3 regions of the Pseudomonas sp. P8_229 genome follow, and region 2 is predicted to be linked to each of the others. Evidence: predicted binding sites of a transcription regulator. Region 2 holds the regulator's gene; each other region holds the start of a gene.
The links. The regulator sigma-54, encoded in region 2, starts transcription at its own class of promoters, with help from an activator protein. The targets are predictions, from matches to a motif close to ANTGGCATNNANNTTGCTNT.

Region 1 (5,913 bases), 650 kb from region 2:
CATCGACATAGGTGAAGACCTCCGCTGAAACGGGCAGGGCCAGCAGGCACAGGATCAGCCAGAAAACCCTCATGGCTTGTGCACCCGCTGCACGGTGAACACCACCGTCGGGCTCTGCTGGATGATCGTTTCGCCGTCGATCACCTGTACCGCCAGCCGATGCTCGCCGCGATCGACATTCACCAGTTGCAGGATCGGCACGTTGCTCGGCTGGCCGTAAGGCGCGTCGTCCAGGACCAGCCTTAATTGCTGCGGCGGTTGCAGGCGCGGTTTGATCAGCACGGTGACGGTAAAGGTGCCGTTGTTGGCGCGCAGGGCTTCTGCGCTGGGCAGGCCGGTCAGTTCCAGCACTTCATAAGCGCTGCGTGACGCTGGGCGACTGTCCGTACTGGAGGGCGCCGGCGCGCTCGGTGCCTGTGGCTCGACGCTGTTGAGCGGCGGCAGTTCCAGCGGCTGCGCCTGCACACCGTCCGGCGAATGATCGCTGTAGACCGTGTTGCCGTTGGCGTCGGTGTACTTGTAGATCTGCGCGGCGGCGGGCAGGGCAATCACCAGTAGCAGGAATAGAAAACCACGACCCATGGATTCGACCGATCAACAATGAGATTGGCTTGCAGCATAGGCCAGGGGCGGCGGTAAGCCCAACCGGGATAACATCCGCTCACACAAACCATCCCCGGATTTTTATCGTGAAGCGCCCGACTCAAACAGGCTCTCACGCACGCCGGACAGGACGCCAGCCTTGTAATGCTCGATGTAGGTCAAAACGCCATTGGCGTCGGTATCGCGCAGCTCGCCTTCCTTTTTTCCGGCGACGAAGCTCACGGTCTGGATGTGGCCGTTCTCGGCCTTGAGTGTCCATGGGCCGCTTTGCAGGTCGTCGGTGTAGTTGCCGGTACCTGTTTTGGTTGTCCACAGGCCTTGGCGCTTGTCGTCGATATAACTGCCGCGCTCGGTAACGCCGGCGATGGTCAGTTCGCTCGGGCCGTTGAGTTGGCCATGGGCATAGGTCTGGAATCCGGTGGCGACCCATTCCATTTCGTCGTAGTTGGAAAGCTGCCAATGGCCCTCGCGCAAATCATTGTGGTACTCGCCGTCCAGCGTTTGCCCGTCCTGGTAAAGGCTCCATTGCCCCTCCCGTTTACCGTCTGCGAAATGACCGGACTCAGAATATTTCTCGTCTTTGGCGGTAGACCACGGACCGATACGCACGCCCTGTTTGTAGGCACCTTGGGCTGAGATCGATTCAGAATCATAAGACACCGACTGGCCATCTTCACCGCCAGTGAATTTCGCCGGTTCGGTTTCCCAGGCGATACGTCTGACCCGATAGTTGTACAGCGTGCGGTTACCTTCGACGAGTGTGGCGTCGAGCCAGCGCCAGAAGGTAACGGTGAGAAAGCGTCCGTCTTTTTCCTGATAGGTCTTCTTGAAAAAATACGGTTCGTCCTCTGGCGTTGGGTCGCTCAGCGGGTCGTAGTACTGGCCGTAATAGCTCACCAGATCGCCTTGGCTTAAATCGAGCTGGTCGAACTCGGGCACGCCGGACTCTTCATAGTAAAGGCGATAGTTGAGCGGTGTGATTCGGCTCAGGGCTTTCTTGATGGTCGGTGCATCGAGGCGTTTCTGGCCTTCGGTGATGCGATCCAGCGCCGGCTGCAGGCGCGTGACACGGCTGTAGAGGTGATCGTAGGCGTCGTATTTGTAGGCGTAGACCTTGTAGCGATCGTTTTGCCGGAACAGCACGAAGCGGGTCGGATCCTCGCTGTCGAGTGACATGAGAAATACCGATTCGATCGAAGCCTGGCCGAAGTCATCCAGCAGTTGCGGGTTTGCCTCGGGCGTGTTGCAAACGCAGTAGTAACCTTTCACACCGCTGGCTTCTTTGATAAATGCCAGGGTGGCCGAGCTCTCCTGCATTCCCTGAATCAGTGGATGAGCCAGCGGCTTGTTTTCATAAAACTCGGCTGCGTTCAGAGTCTGGCTGGCGAGGCCGGCTATCAGGGGCAGCGCCCATAACCACTTCATGCGAATCCCTTCGTCAAGGCGCCGGTAACGGGCGCAGAGGCGGCGGATTATCCATGGATGAGCGCGCACAAAAAAGGCCTCCCGAAGGAGGCCTCTTTTTGTCACGCCGCGTGCCGCAGCGCTACCGGATCAGCAGCTGTAGTACAGCTCATATTCCAGTGGGTGTACGAAGGTGCGAACCTTGATTTCTTCTTCGGATTTCAGCGCGATGTAAGCGTCGATGAAGTCGTCGGAGAACACGCCGCCCTTGGTCAGGAACGCACGGCCCTTGTCCAGCTCTTCCAGGGCTTCTTTCAGGCTGCCGCAAACTTGTGGGATCTCTTTCGCCTCTTCAGGCGGCAGGTCGTACAGGTTTTTGTCAGCGGCATCGCCTGGGTGGATCTTGTTCTGGATACCGTCCAGGCCGGCCATCAGCAGTGCTGCGAAAGCCAGGTACGGGTTGGCAGCCGGATCCGGGAAACGTGCTTCGATACGACGGCCGCGTGGGCTGTTGACGTAAGGAATACGGATCGAGGCGGAACGGTTGCGAGCCGAGTAGGCCAGCATGACCGGAGCTTCGAAACCTGGCACCAGACGCTTGTAGGAGTTGGTGGCCGGGTTGGTGAAGCCGTTCAGCGCCTTACCGTGCTTGATGATACCGCCGATGAAGTACAGGGCGGTTTCGGACAGGCCGGCATAGCCTTCGCCAGCGAAGGTGTTCTTGCCGTCTTTGGCGATGGACATGTGCACGTGCATGCCCGAGCCGTTGTCGCCGTACAGTGGCTTCGGCATGAAGGTCGCGGTGCGGCCGTAAGCGTCGGCAACGTTGTGTACAACGTATTTCAGAGTCTGAACTTCGTCAGCTTTCTTCACCAGGGTGTTGAACTTGACACCAATTTCGTTCTGACCGGCAGTCGCCACTTCGTGGTGGTGAACTTCAACGGTCTGGCCCATTTCTTCCAGTGCGTTGCACATGGCAGTACGGATTTCGTGGTCGTGGTCGAACGGCGGAACCGGGAAGTAGCCGCCTTTGATACCAGGGCGGTGGCCTTTGTTGCCGCCTTCGATGTCCTGGTCGGACATCCACGAACCTTGTTCGGAGTAGATCTTGAACATCGAGCCGGAGATATCCGACTTGAACTTCACTTCGTCGAAGATGAAGAATTCTGGTTCTGGACCGGCGAAGACGGTGTCACCGATACCGGTGGTCTTCAGGTATTCCTCGGCACGGTGAGCGATGGCGCGCGGGTCGCGATCGTAACCTTGCATGGTCGACGGTTCGATGATGTCGCAGACCAGAATCAGGGTCGCGTCTTCGGTGAACGGGTCGAGAACGGCAGTATCGTCGTCCGGCAGCAGGATCATGTCGGAGGCTTCGATGCCTTTCCAGCCAGCGATGGAGGAACCGTCGAACATCTTGCCGACTTCGAAGAAGTCGTCTTCCAGCGCATCGCGAGCCGGCATGGTCACGTGGTGCTGAGTGCCTTTGGTGTCCGTGAAGCGCAGATCAATCCACTTGACGTCATGATCTTTGATGAGTTGAACCGACTTCGACATAGTGTCCTCCGGGTGGCTTAGGGCTTGGTAGTGGATGCCCTTAATATGGGTGATGCCGGCGCAGATACTCTGCCAAGGCAACCTGCCTCACAAGGGAGCAAATTGCATGCCAGTGCCCCACCATGGGTTTTTTGCCCCAAATTCACGCTGGCAGCGGTGCAAAGCGCAATAAAGGGGAAAATCTCGCCCCTTAATGTAGCGTGCAAATCTGAAAATGACCCGTTTTGGTGCATGCGAAACCTTCTGCATATTAACTGGTTAAACCTTGAGCAATTTCCGCTATAATCCGCGCCCCCCTTTTTCGGCTGGCCCTGCGCGCGCTGTTTTCATGAAACTAATCGTAAAAGTCTTCCCCGAGATCACCATCAAAAGCCGCCCTGTCCGGATGCGTTTCATCCGCCAGTTGGCCAAGAACATCCGCGCTGTGCTCCGCGATCTGGACCCGGCCGTGGTGGTGAACGGTGTGTGGGACAATCTCGAGCTGGAAACCCGCGTTACCGACCCCAAAGCCTTGAAAGAGATGGGCGAACGCCTGATCTGCACGCCGGGCATTGCGCATTTTCTGCAGATCGACGAGTACCCGCTGGGCGACTTCGACGACATCACCGAGAAGTGCAAACAGCACTACGGCGATGAGCTGGCCGGGAAGATTTTCTCGGTGCGCTGCAAGCGTGCGGGCAAGCATCCGTTCAGCTCGATGGACGTTGAAAAATACGTCGGCAGCAAGCTGCGTCGCGAGTGCGGGGCGGCCGGTATCGACCTCAAAGCGCCGGAAATCGAAGTTCGCATCGAAGTTCGCGACCAACGGTTGTTTGTCATCCACGGCCAGCACAACGGCATCGGCGGTTACCCGCTCGGCGCCCTGGAGCAGACGCTGGTATTGATGTCCGGCGGCTTTGACTCGACGGTTGCCGCCTACCAGATCATGCGCCGCGGCCTGATGGCGCATTTCTGCTTCTTCAATCTGGGCGGTCGTGCCCATGAATTGGGCGTGATGGAAGTCGCGCATTTCATCTGGAAGAAGTACGGCAGCTCGCAACGCGTGCTATTTGTCAGTGTTCCGTTCGAAGAAGTGTTGGGCGAAATTCTCGGCAAAGTCGATAACAGTCATATGGGCGTCGTATTGAAGCGTATGATGTTGCGCGCGTCCTCCGCCATTGCCGACCGCCTGCACATCGATGCACTGGTGACCGGCGAAGCGATCTCCCAGGTGTCGAGCCAGACCTTGCCGAACCTGTCGGTGATCGACTGCGTGACCGACAAGTTGGTCCTGCGCCCGCTGATCGTCGCGCACAAACAGGACATCATCGACACGGCCAACGAGATCGGCACCGCCGATTTCGCCCGGCACATGCCGGAATACTGCGGGGTCATTTCGGTTAATCCGAAGACCGCCGCCAAACGCTACCGCGTTGAGCACGAAGAGAAAGAATTCGACATGGCGGTCCTCGAGCGTGCGCTCGAAAACGCCAAACTGGTGCCGATCGATCGAGTGATTGACGAATTGGGCCAGGACTTGCAGATCGAAGAAGTCGGCGAAGCGCTGGCTGGTCAGATCGTCATCGACATCCGTCACCCGGATGCGGCCGAGGATGACCCGCTGGAACTCGCCGGCATAGAAGTACAGACGATGCCGTTCTACGCAGTGAACGCTCGTTTCAAGGAGCTGGATCCGACTCGCCAGTACCTGCTGTATTGCGACAAAGGCGTGATGAGTCGCCTGCATGCTCACCATTTGCTCAGTGAGGGGCATGCCAATGTGCGCGTTTATCGACCGAGCTAAGTGCCCGGGGCTGTTTGCCTGTGGCCTGCGTCACCGGCCCCCCGACACCGCCGTCAAGCTGTAACGGCCATGCCGGACACTACTGTTAATCGCTGCCAAGACTTGTCAGCAAACCGAATCCTCTGATCGAGATACACAAGTGATCGAAAATCTACGTAACATCGCCATCATTGCCCACGTTGACCATGGTAAGACCACCCTGGTAGACAAACTCCTGCGTCAATCCGGCACCCTGGAGCGCAACGAGCTCAACGACGAGCGCGTGATGGACTCCAACGACCAGGAAAAAGAGCGCGGTATTACCATTCTGGCGAAAAACACCGCCATCAACTGGAACGGCTACCACATCAACATCGTGGACACCCCGGGCCACGCCGACTTCGGCGGCGAAGTTGAACGCGTAATGTCGATGGTTGACTCCGTTCTGCTGCTGGTTGACGCTCAAGACGGCCCTATGCCGCAAACCCGTTTCGTGACCAAGAAGGCTTTCGAAGCCGGCCTGCGTCCAATCGTGGTGATCAACAAGGTTGACCGTCCAGGCGCGCGTCCGGACTGGGTTCTGGACC
Region 2 (5,913 bases):
GCACACGCATGACGGTGTTCCCTCAGCAGCAATATGCGCAGACCGAGCAACCCGTTAGAATCGACGGCGCTGGCGGTGTATCGACTGGCGTGGGAATGAAGGCGTATTTGAAGGAAAGCAGGATACACCTGCAATCGAACGTAAGAGGACAGTATGAGGCTCGTTAAAACCCTCCCTATTTTGCTCAGTCTGGGCGCAGCACTGGGAAGCGTGAGCGCCTGGGCTCTGCCGAACGATCAGCAGCAACCTATCCGCATCCAGGCCGACGACGCCCAACTGGACGACAAGAACGGCATCGCCACCTATAAAGGTGATGTGATCATCACCCAGGGTTCGATGATCGTTAAAGGCAACACGGTCACCATCACCCGCACCCCGACCGGCGACATCGACGTGGTGACCTCGGTGGGCAACCTTGCCTACTTCGAGCAACTGCAGACCCAGGGTGACACCAAGCCTGTACAGGGCTGGGGCGTGACGATCCAGTACCACGCCGCGCAAAACCGTGTCGTGCTGATCGACAAGGCCAAGGTTGTCGACAAGGACAACAACACCACCCTGGGCGAGAAAATTGTCTACGACACAGTGAGAAAACTGGCCAGCGCCGGCCGCGCTACCGGCAATAAAGTCACCGAGACGCGCCCGCGCATCGACATGGTGATCCAGCCGAAGAAGAAAACCGACGAGAAGGCCCAGTAATGGCAACTCTGAAAGCCCAGCACCTGGCCAAGGCCTATAAAAGCCGCCAGGTTGTGCGTGACGTCAGCCTGTCGATCGACAGCGGCCAGATCGTCGGCCTGCTCGGCCCGAACGGTGCCGGCAAGACCACGTGCTTCTACATGATCGTCGGCCTGGTGCAGGCCGATCAGGGCCGCGTGCTGATCGATGATCTGGACGTCAGCCATCAGCCAATGCACGGTCGCGCCAAGGCCGGTATCGGCTATCTGCCGCAAGAAGCGTCGATCTTCCGCAAGCTGTCGGTGGCCGACAACATCATGGCCATCCTCGAGACCCGTCAAGAACTCGACAAGGCCGGTCGTCGCAAGGAGCTGGAAAGCCTGCTGCAGGAATTCCACATCAGCCACATCCGCGACAACCTCGGCATGAGTTTGTCCGGTGGTGAGCGCCGCCGCGTGGAAATCGCCCGCGCCCTGGCCACCGCACCGAAATTCATCCTGCTCGACGAACCGTTCGCCGGTGTCGACCCGATCTCGGTCGGCGATATCAAGCAGATCATCCACCACCTCAAGGCCAAGGGCATCGGCGTACTGATCACCGACCACAACGTGCGTGAGACCCTGGATATCTGCGAAACCGCCTACATCGTCAACGACGGTCAACTGATTGCCGAAGGTGATTCCGCGACTATCCTGGCCAACGATCTGGTCAAGGAAGTGTACCTGGGCCACGAGTTCCGCCTCTAAAGCGCGATTGAGTTCGACCAGCCGGCAGAGTGCTGTAGCGTTGAAGTGAAGTTTTATACGCTTTTATTGTTACAGCGCTCTAGGCAAACACGACGCCTCAAAGATGTTCACCGCGCTTTGAGGCGATACGTCAACAAAGTTTTATAAGCTTTTATTGTTACAGCGCTCTAGGCAAACACTTCAGTTTCAGGCATATAATTTGCTTAAGTTTGGCGCTTCGGCGCCCTGTAGTGGATGGCGCATGTGCGCCGGCGAATAAGGTGTTAAGCCCCTGCCATGAAACCATCGCTAGTCTTGAGAATGGGCCAGCAGCTGACGATGACACCGCAGCTGCAACAGGCCATCCGCCTGCTCCAATTGTCGACCCTGGACCTGCAACAGGAAATCCAGGAGGCCCTGGAATCCAATCCGATGCTCGAACGCCAGGAAGAAGGCGACGACTTCGACAACTCCGATCCTTTGGCCGACAACGCCGAACAAAAACCCAACACCGAAATTCAGGAACCCTCCTATCAGGAAACCGCACCGACGGTGGACAACCTGGAGGATGGCGAATGGAACGAGCGCATCCCCAACGAATTGCCCGTCGATACCGCCTGGGAAGACGTCTACCAGACCAGCGCCAGCAGCCTGCCCAGCAGCGATGATGACGAGTGGGACTTCACCACCCGCACCTCCGCCGGGGAAAGCCTGCAAAGCCATCTGTTGTGGCAATTGAACCTGGCGCCGATGTCCGACACCGACCGCCTGATCGCCGTGACCCTGATCGACTGCATCAACAATCAGGGCTACCTCGACGAAACCCTCCAAGAAATTCTCGACGCCTTTGATCCGGAGCTCGACATCGAGCTGGACGAGATCGAAGCCGTCCTGCACCGCATCCAGCAGTTCGAACCGGCCGGCATCGGCGCCCGCAACCTCGGCGAATGCCTGCTGCTGCAACTGCGCCAACTGCCGGCCAAGACCCCGTGGCTGAACGAAGCCAAGCGTCTGGTCAGCGATTACATCGACCTGCTCGGCAGCCGCGACTACAGCCAACTGATGCGGCGCATGAAGCTCAAGGAAGATGAGCTGCGCCAGATCATCGAACTGGTACAAAGCCTCAACCCGCGCCCGGGTTCGCAGATCGAATCGACCGAAGCCGAGTACGTGGTCCCCGACGTCATTGTGCGCAAGGACAACGAACGCTGGCTGGTCGAACTGAACCAGGAATCGGTGCCGCGCCTGCGGGTCAACGCTCAGTACGCCGGTTTCGTTCGCCGTGCCGACACCAGCGCCGACAACACCTTCATGCGCAATCAGCTGCAGGAAGCGCGCTGGTTCATCAAAAGCCTGCAAAGCCGCAATGAAACCCTGATGAAGGTGGCCACCCAGATCGTCGAGCACCAGCGCGGCTTCCTGGAATATGGCGACGAGGCCATGAAGCCGTTGGTCCTGCACGACATCGCCGAGGCGGTGGGCATGCACGAATCGACGATTTCCCGGGTGACCACGCAGAAATTCATGCATACCCCACGCGGTATTTATGAGCTGAAATACTTTTTCTCCAGCCACGTCAGCACCTCCGAAGGCGGCGAATGCTCGTCCACGGCGATCCGCGCGATCATCAAAAAACTGGTTGCAGCGGAAAATCAGAAAAAGCCGTTGAGTGACAGCAAAATCGCTGGTTTACTGGAGGCACAAGGCATTCAGGTGGCTCGCCGCACCGTCGCCAAGTACCGCGAATCCCTCGGGATCGCGCCTTCGAGCGAACGCAAGCGGTTGATGTAAGCCACGTTACAGCGTTCCAGTGGCAGGCTATCCAGCCTGCCGCTTTATGCACTGGCAACGAAGGAGAAGCTGTATGCAAGTCAACATCAGTGGACACCAACTGGAAGTGACCGAACCGCTGCGCACCTACATCAACGAGAAACTCGAACGATTGGAGCGCCATTTCGACAAGATCACCAACGTGCAAGTCACGATGTGTGTCGAAAAACTGAAGCAGAAAATCGAAGCCACCTTGCATATTCCCGGCAGCGAAGTGGTCGCCAACGCAGAAGATACCGACATGTATGCTGCGATCGACTCACTGACCGACAAGCTGGATCGCCAACTCAAAAAGCATAAGGAAAAGACCCAGAGCCTCCTCCAGGGCGCAACAGGTCGTTAACACCCCCAACCCATGATCCGACTTGAAAGTATCCTGACCCCCGGCCGTTCCCTGGTGAACGTGCCGGGCGGCAGTAAAAAGAAAGCCCTCGAACAGATTGCCAACCTGATCGCCCGCGAAGTGCCGGATCTGGAGATGCAGGATGTCTTCGAAGCGCTGATCGCCCGAGAAAAACTCGGCTCTACCGGTTTCGGCAACGGCATCGCCATTCCCCACTGTCGTCTCAAAGGCTGCGAAGCGCCCATCAGCGCATTGATGCACCTTGACGCCCCCATCGATTTCGATGCAATCGACGGCGCACCGGTTGACCTGCTGTTTGTCCTGCTGGTCCCGGAAGCGGCCACCGATGCTCACCTGGAATTACTCCGCCAGATCGCCAGCATGCTCGATCGCAAGGAAGTGCGCGAAAAACTGCGCAGCGCACCGAGTAACGAAGCCTTGTATCAGGTTGTCCTGAGCGAGCAAAACGGTCATTAATCATGCGTTTGATCATCGTCAGCGGCCGTTCCGGCTCGGGTAAAAGTACCGCCCTGGATGTCCTTGAGGACAACGGCTACTACTGCATCGACAACCTGCCGGCCGGCCTGCTGCCTGAATTGGCCGAGCGCGCTCTGGTTCACACCGAGCTGGCCCAGCCGCTGGTAGCCGTCTCGATCGATGCCCGCAACCTGCCAAGCCATTTGTCGCGCTTCCCCGAGCTTTTGGAGGAAGTCCGCAGCCGCCATATCCAGTGCGATGTGCTCTATCTGGATGCCGATGAGGAAACCCTGCTCAAGCGTTTCTCGGAAACCCGTCGGCGCCATCCACTGAGTACCGCCAATCGCTCGCTGGCCGAAGCAATCAACGACGAAACCGCCCTGCTCGGCCCGATCGCCGACCTGGCCGACCTCAAGGTCAACACCACCAATCTGAATCTGTACCAGTTGCGCGACACCATCAAGCTGCGCCTGCTGAACCAGCCGGAGCCGGGTACGGCCTTTCTGGTCGAGTCGTTCGGCTTCAAGCGCGGCATGCCGGTGGATGCCGATCTGGTGTTCGACGTACGCTGCCTGCCCAACCCGTACTGGAAGCCGGAACTTCGCGCACAATCGGGTCTTGATGCACCGGTCGCCGAATACCTGGCGGCGCAGCCGGAAGTCGAAGAGATGTATCAGGACATCTTCGGCTACCTGAATAAATGGCTGCCGCGCTTTGCCGCGAGCAATCGCGCCTACGTCACCATTGCCATTGGCTGCACCGGCGGGCATCACCGCTCCGTTTACCTGACCGAACGCCTGGGTCAGGCCCTGCAGAAAACCCTGAAGAACGTCCAGGTTCGCCACCGCGACCTCACTTAAAGGATTCACACCGCGATGCCTGCTCTGGAAATCGAAATCATCAACAAACTGGGCTTGCACGCCCGCGCGTCGGCCAAGTTCGTTGGCGTGGCAGGCCAGTACCCGGATTGCACCATCAGAGTGGGTCGCACCCCTGAAGCCACGGTGGACGGCAAAAGCATCATGGCGATGATGATGCTCGCCGCCGGCAAGGGCACGAAAATCTATCTGAGTACTGAAGGCCATCAGGAACAGGAAGCGCTGGATGCACTGGTGGCGTTGATCAACAACTACTTCGACGAAGGTGGTTGACTCCGTGTAGAGAGGGAGCTTGCTTGCTCCCTTTCTAAACTTCAGCCCAATGCTGTATCCATCACCATCATCAGACAGAAGCCGATCAGCAAGCCAAGACTGGCGAGCTTGTCATGACCATTGCGTCGCGACTCGGGGATCACTTCATGAGTCACCACCAGCAACATCGCTCCCGCCGCCAGCGCCAGCCCCAACGGCAGTAACAGCTCTGCCAGGCTGACCAGCCACGCACACAGCAACGCAAACACCGGCTCGACCAGACCTGACGCCGCGCCGATCAAGAACGCCTTGACCCGCGACATCCCCGCCCCGACCAGCACCAGCGCAATCACCAACCCCTCCGGCACATCCTGCAAGGCAATGCCCATCGCCAGACTGTCCGCGTCGACCATGCCACCACCGGCCGACACACCGACTGCCATGCCTTCGGGAATGTTGTGGGCAATGATCGCGAAGACGAACAGCCAGATTCTTGGTGGAATCACCGGGTGCTCAAGGGTGCCAACAAGCATTTCCGGTGAAGCGCCGGACAACCGCAGATCCACCAGGTACAGGCCGAACGCACCGAGCATGATGCCCAGGCAGATCAGACCACTGGCGCCCCACGGGGTCATGCCCAGGCTTTGCGCGGCGGCGATGCCTGGCACGATCAGCGAAAACGCCGTGGCGGCCAGCATCACCCCGGCGCCAAACCCCAGCAGAGTATCGC
Region 3 (5,913 bases), 930 kb from region 2:
CAGCTGAATTTGCAGTTGGGCACCACCAGTCGCACCTGGCAGACCGAGGAGTTGCTCAAGCATCCGCAGGTGCAAACCCTGACCATTAAAAATGATGTGTCCTACAAGAAGGACATGACTTATCACGTCGTCCCGGTGGCGGCGCTGCTCACCGGCATCAAACCGGACGATCACTTGCAAGCGGTGGCACTCGATGGATTTGCCGCCGAGCTGGCCGCTGCACCATTGCTCAACACCAAAGGCGCGCGAGCGTGGCTGGCGATCGAGGACCCCGCGCAGCCGTGGCCGCCGCTGTCCGAAGGCAAGCACAGTGCCGGACCGTTCTATCTGGTGTGGACCGACCCGCAGGCCGGCAACATCAGCCCCGAGCAATGGCCGTTCGAAGTGGCGAGCATCAAGCGCATGGCGCCAGTGGCCGAGCGCTTCCCCGCCCTGTTGCCGGATCCTGCGCTGAAAGCCGATGACCCGGTGAATCAGGGTTTTGCGCTGTTTCAGAAAAACTGCCTGGCCTGCCACCGCCTGAACGGCGCGGGCGATGCGCAGTTCGGGCCGGACCTGAACATTCCGTATAACCCGACCGAGTATTTTGGCGCGGACTTCCTCAAGCGCTACATTCGCGATCCGCAGAGTCTGCGCCAGTGGCCACAGGCGAAGATGCCGGGGTTTTCGGTAGAGGTTTTGCCGGAGGGGGATTTGCAGATGCTGGTTGGCTATTTGCAGCACATGGCTGGGCGCAAGGTTAAGCCCTGAACACTATCCCCTTGTAGGAGTGAGCCTGCTCGCGATCGCGGTGTGTCAGACAAAAATGGTCTGACTGACATACCGCGATCGCGAGCAGGCTCACTCCTACAGGGGATATGCGTTATTGCTGTTGCACGGAGATGACTGGCGTCGGCGAGACGAACACTTTCGCGTGCATCTGCTCGCACCCGCCGCCCCGGCGCATGCCACGCACCGGGCAGGCGTCGAGGTAATCGAGGCCCACCGCCAGCTTCAGATGCCGCTCCGGCCGGGCCAGTTCGTTGGTCACGTCGAAGCTGTACCAGGCGTCATCCAGCCACGCTTCGGCCCAGGCATGGCTGGCCAGATGCTCGCAATCCTCACTGTACAGATAGCCCGAGACGTAGCGTGACGGGATCCCCAGGCTGCGCGCGCACGCCAGAAAGGCATGGGTGTGGTCCTGGCACACTCCGGCGCGCCCGGCGAAAGCTTCGGCCGCGCTGGTGTCGACTTCGGTGGAACCCGGTGTGTAGGTCATGTGCTGGTTCAGGCCGTGCATCAAATCAATCAGCGCAGTGCGATCACGGCGCTGCTTGCAGGATTTGTCGGCAAATGCGCGCAACGCCTCGTCGGCCTCGGTCAGGCGGGTGAAGCGCAGGAACGGCAGCGCCGACTGACTTTCATGCTCGGCCTCGCGCAATTCGTCGATGTCGACCTGGCCGCGGGCGCCGATGATGATCGCTTCGTGCGGCTCGTCCATGGTCAGCACATGCAGGATGTTGCCGAACGGATCGAGCTGGGCGCGCACCGGGCGCGGCAGGTCGAGCTGCCAGCTCAACACGTGCTGACGCTCGCTGTCATGCGGGGTCAGGCGCAGATACTGGATGCTCGCCCGCACCTGATCTTCATAGTGATAGGTGGTCTCGTGGCTTATGGAAAGTCTCATGCAGCCTCCAGGTATGAACGGTGAATGGCGTTGCCCAACTGGCGCACCAGCGGGATGAATTCGGTGAGCCAGGCGTGCAGGCCTTCGGCGAGGATTTCGTTGATCCCGGTGTAACGCAGACGCGCATCCATTTCAGCGGCCAGGCGCTGCGCGGGACGACCGTTGGCCCCTGGCAGTTGCGCGAGGATCTGGTCGATTTCCTCGGTGCAGGCACGCAGCGAACGCGGCACGTCGGCGCGCAACAGCAGCAGTTCGGCGACATGCCGGGCACCGGGGGCGTCACGGTAGATCTCGGTGTAGGCCTCGAACGATGACAGGGCCCGCAGCAGCGCACTCCATTGGTAATAGGCGTGAGCGGTGCCGTCACTGACCGCTTCGGCCTGATCGCCGGCCATTTCATAGCGCGCATCGAGCAGTCGCAGCGTGTTGTCCGCGCGCTCGATGAAGGTGCCGAGGCGAATGAAGCGAAACGCATCGTTGCGCATGATGGTGCCGTAGGACGCGCCACGGAACAGGTGCGAGCGCTCCTTGATCCACTCGCAGAAGCGGCTCATGCCGTAGCGGCTGAGGCCCTGCTCGGCGATCCCGCGAATCTCCAGCCACGTGGCGTTGATGTTCTCCCACATGTCCGCCGTGATCCGCCCGCGCACCGCATGCGCACTGGCCCGCGCCGCGCCGAGGCAGCTGTAGATGCTCGCCGGGTTGGCCGCATCGAGGGCGAAAAAGTGCAGCAGGCGTTCGGCGTGCAGCTCGCCGTGACGCTCCAGGTAATCGTCGAGGGTGCCGGTGATCAACAGCGGCATGGCCAGTTCGTGCAGACCGTCGCCGCGACCGTCCTGCGGCATCAGCGACAGCGAATAGCTGACATCGAGCATCCGCGCGAGGTTTTCCGCTCGCTCCAGGTAACGCGACATCCAGTACAGATCCGAGGCAGTTCTACTTAACATGGCAAGCTTCCTTCAATCCTCGACCACCCAGGTGTCCTTGGTTCCGCCGCCCTGGGAGGAGTTCACCACCAAGGAGCCTTCACGCAGAGCAACACGGGTCAAACCGCCGGGTACCACCCGGGTTTCACGTCCGGACAAGACAAACGGACGCAGGTCGATATGGCGCGGCGCAATGCCGTTTTCGACAAAGGTCGGGCAGGTCGACAGCGAGAGCGTCGGCTGCGCGATGTATGCATGGGGCTTGGCTTTGATCCGCTCGCGGAACGCATCGATTTCCGCGGTCGTCGCCGCCGGCCCCACGAGCATTCCGTAACCGCCGGAGCCTTGGGTTTCCTTGACCACCAGATCCGGAAGATTGGCCAGCACGTGGGACAGTTCCGAGGGGTTGCGGCACTGCCAGGTCGGCACGTTTTTCAGGATCGGTTCTTCGTCGAGGTAGAAACGGATCATCTCGGTGACAAACGGGTACACCGATTTGTCGTCCGCCACTCCCGTGCCAATGGCATTGGCCAGCACCACGTTACCGGAGCGGTAAGACGACAGCAGCCCCGGCACACCAAGCATTGAATCCGGGTTGAACGCCAGCGGATCGAGGAACGCGTCGTCGAGCCGACGGTAGATCACGTCCACCGCTTTCGGGCCGTCGGTGGTGCGCATGAAGACTTTGTCGTCACGCACGAACAGGTCCGCGCCTTCGACCAGCTCAACGCCCATTTCCCTGGCGAGAAACGCGTGTTCGAAAAAGGCACTGTTGAAGCGCCCCGGCGTCAGCACCACCACGCTTGGGTCGTCAATCGGGCTGGAGCTTTTCAGGGTGTCGAGCAACAGGTTGGGATAGTGATCGATGGGAGCGATGCGTTGCGCGGCGAACAGCTCCGGGAACAGGCGCATCATCATCTTGCGGTCTTCGAGCATGTAGCTGACGCCGCTCGGCGTGCGCAGGTTGTCTTCGAGCACGTAATACGTGCCGTCGCCATCGCGCACCAGATCGACGCCGGAGATGTGCGAATAGATATCGCGGTGCAGATCCAGACCTTGCATCGCCAACTGGTATTGCTCGTTGGCCAGCACCTGTTCGGCGGGGATGATCCCGGCCTTGATGATGCGCTGCTCGTGATAGAGGTCGGCGAGGAACATGTTCAACGCCTTGACCCGCTGGATGCAGCCGCGCTCGACAATCCGCCACTCACTGGCGGGAATGCTGCGCGGAATGGTGTCGAAAGGAATCAGGCGCTCGGTGCCCTGCTCGTCCCCATAGAGCGTGAAGGTGATGCCGGCCCGGTGGAACAGCAGATCGGCCTCGCGTCGCCGTTGTGCCAGCAACTCGTCAGGCGTGTCGGCCAGCCAGCGGGCGAACTCCCGGTAATGCGGGCGAACCTGGCCGCCGGCATCGTACATTTCATCAAAATAGGTGCGGATCATGCCGTACTCCTTGTCACCCGGACCTACAGGCCTTCGCAAGGCCCGTGCCATCGGCATAAACGCTTTGATTTCAATCGGTTGGATAATCACGTCAGCAGCACCGCACCATTCCTGTGCGGCAAATGCCCCAACCTGATCGCCCCCGCCTCATTGCGACGCAGTGCAGTCGCCTATCACCAGCATAGTCAGAGTTGATTTCACTGCTCGCGCCGGGCTGCGGATAATCGGCGCATCCGCTGGAAACTTCCCCGCTGAAGGCTTCAGCCCAACTGATCCGGACTGCCAGCGCAGTCCCCGCAGGCCGTAACCCTGACCGGTTTCCTCTCCTTATCGGTCTTCCCTTTAGCCACCCTCTGCGGTGGCTTTTTTTTGCCCGGGATTCTTGTTTCAGGGTTTTGCCACGGGCTGTTCGGGGCCAGAAACGACAACGGCCGACCCGAAGGTCAGCCGTTGCTGTTAATCGTTGCGATGAGTCAGTTCAGACGATGGCGGTTGCGCACCTCCTGCTTCACGCCCCAGCCTTCGATGATGCCGCCCAGCGGTTCGACCACGGCAGAGAAACCCTGCTCGAAGTCGCCAATGTCGTCATAGGTTGCGTACATCACTTTGCTCAATTCCAGTGACCAGGCGCCATCGTCGCGCGCACTGACCTGGGCATTGATGGATTCACCGCGAAATTTGCCTGCTGCTCTGCGCGCCCGCTCCTCGTCCGGGAAAATGGCGTAGAACTCGATGGGATGGAATCGGGAAAAATCGAAACCGCCTTCTTTCATGCGGCGCAGTACATTGCTGCTGATGTCTTCTTGATAGGCTGTGCTCATGAATCGTCCCCCTCGGATAGATGGATAGACTTTCCGTATTCCCGCCCCGGGCCTTACAGGCCAAAGCACATCGGCAAACGGGTTGCCGGCGGGAAACAAGCATGTAGCTGACAAGACCAGACCTTAGCGATTCATTCGCTGATCTCGCTTGCAGAGTAGCCCCAAGACAGAGGCGCTGCCAAGGCCTGGTGCGTCGGGTGACAAGAAGAATTTCAGATTGGAGTGATGCTGCGGATTTCGATGCTGTTCTGGGATTTCAGGCTTTTCACCCCGGCATCGGCAGTGCGGCCTTCCAGATCGTTCATATCCAGTTCGGCGGCCACGGGCAGGAGCCGTTCCTTGATCAGGCGTGCGGCCTCGTCATCACTGGGGCATTCCGCGCGTTCGAACACCTCATCGACAATTTCACCATGATCGTCCACGAAAGTGACTTTCCACTTTTGCATCGGTGCCTCCTCGATCAAACCCGCAAATGGGCTTACTACTATCTCGACTTTAGACGCCGAGGGTTGGTTCAAAAGGATTACAGCGCGTGAACATGAAAAAAATGACATCTGATGTTCTGGCAAGCAAAAGTGGGAGCGAGCCTGCTCGCGAAGGCGGTTTATCATTCAACAAATATGTTGGCTGACAGGCCGCTTTCGCGAGCAGGCTCGCTCCCACAGGGGTTTTGCAGTGTTTTTAGTCGTTGCTTGGCTTGTTGATCGCCTGCAGCACGTACTGTGGCAACGCGAACGCACCGATGTGGATTTCCGGGTTGTAGTAGCGGGTGACGATGCCGCTGCCGATGAAGCGCTGTTGCAGGGTTTCACGGCTCAGCTTGCGGTAGGCCGGGTTGGTCGAACCCCAGGCGAAGGTCATCGAACCACCGATGTAGGTCGGCACGGCCGCCTGGTAGAAGTGCCAGTCCGGAAACAGGCTCTTCAGGCGACCAGCGGTGGTTTTGACTTCATCGATCTGCATGAACGGCGTGCCGTTCTGGGTCACGAGGATGCCGCCGTCGTTCAGGCAGCGATGGCAAGCCTGGTAGAAGTTTTCCGAGAACAACACTTCGCCC

Region 1: glnA (glutamate--ammonia ligase) is a predicted target of sigma-54. The motif match lies at 3,659-3,678, and genes of this name have one in related genera.
Region 3: QMK55_RS22430 (circularly permuted type 2 ATP-grasp protein) is a predicted target of sigma-54. The motif match lies at 4,068-4,087, and genes of this name have one in related genera.

Annotation. Positions count from the first base shown of each region.
Region 1 covers NZ_CP125378.1:3,354,343-3,360,255, forward strand. The annotation lists gene QMK55_RS15260 (DUF4124 domain-containing protein) at 1-73, opposite strand, end outside; gene QMK55_RS15265 (DUF4124 domain-containing protein) at 70-582, opposite strand; gene QMK55_RS15270 (hypothetical protein) at 685-2,028, opposite strand; gene glnA (glutamate--ammonia ligase) at 2,158-3,564, opposite strand; gene thiI (tRNA uracil 4-sulfurtransferase ThiI) at 3,893-5,347, shown strand; gene typA (translational GTPase TypA) at 5,487-5,913, shown strand, end outside.
Region 2 covers NZ_CP125378.1:4,008,100-4,014,012, reverse strand. The annotation lists gene lptC (LPS export ABC transporter periplasmic protein LptC) at 1-167, shown strand, start outside; gene lptA (lipopolysaccharide transport periplasmic protein LptA) at 154-699, shown strand; gene lptB (LPS export ABC transporter ATP-binding protein) at 699-1,424, shown strand; gene QMK55_RS17960 (RNA polymerase factor sigma-54) at 1,701-3,194, shown strand; gene hpf (ribosome hibernation-promoting factor, HPF/YfiA family) at 3,268-3,576, shown strand; gene ptsN (PTS IIA-like nitrogen regulatory protein PtsN) at 3,589-4,053, shown strand; gene rapZ (RNase adapter RapZ) at 4,056-4,913, shown strand; gene QMK55_RS17940 (HPr family phosphocarrier protein) at 4,929-5,204, shown strand; gene QMK55_RS17935 (ZIP family metal transporter) at 5,246-5,913, opposite strand, start outside.
Region 3 covers NZ_CP125378.1:4,938,039-4,943,951, reverse strand. The annotation lists gene QMK55_RS22445 (cytochrome c) at 1-750, shown strand, start outside; gene QMK55_RS22440 (transglutaminase family protein) at 863-1,666, opposite strand; gene QMK55_RS22435 (alpha-E domain-containing protein) at 1,663-2,613, opposite strand; gene QMK55_RS22430 (circularly permuted type 2 ATP-grasp protein) at 2,626-4,035, opposite strand; gene QMK55_RS22425 (ribonuclease E inhibitor RraB) at 4,509-4,856, opposite strand; gene QMK55_RS22420 (hypothetical protein) at 5,069-5,302, opposite strand; gene speE (polyamine aminopropyltransferase) at 5,538-5,913, opposite strand, start outside.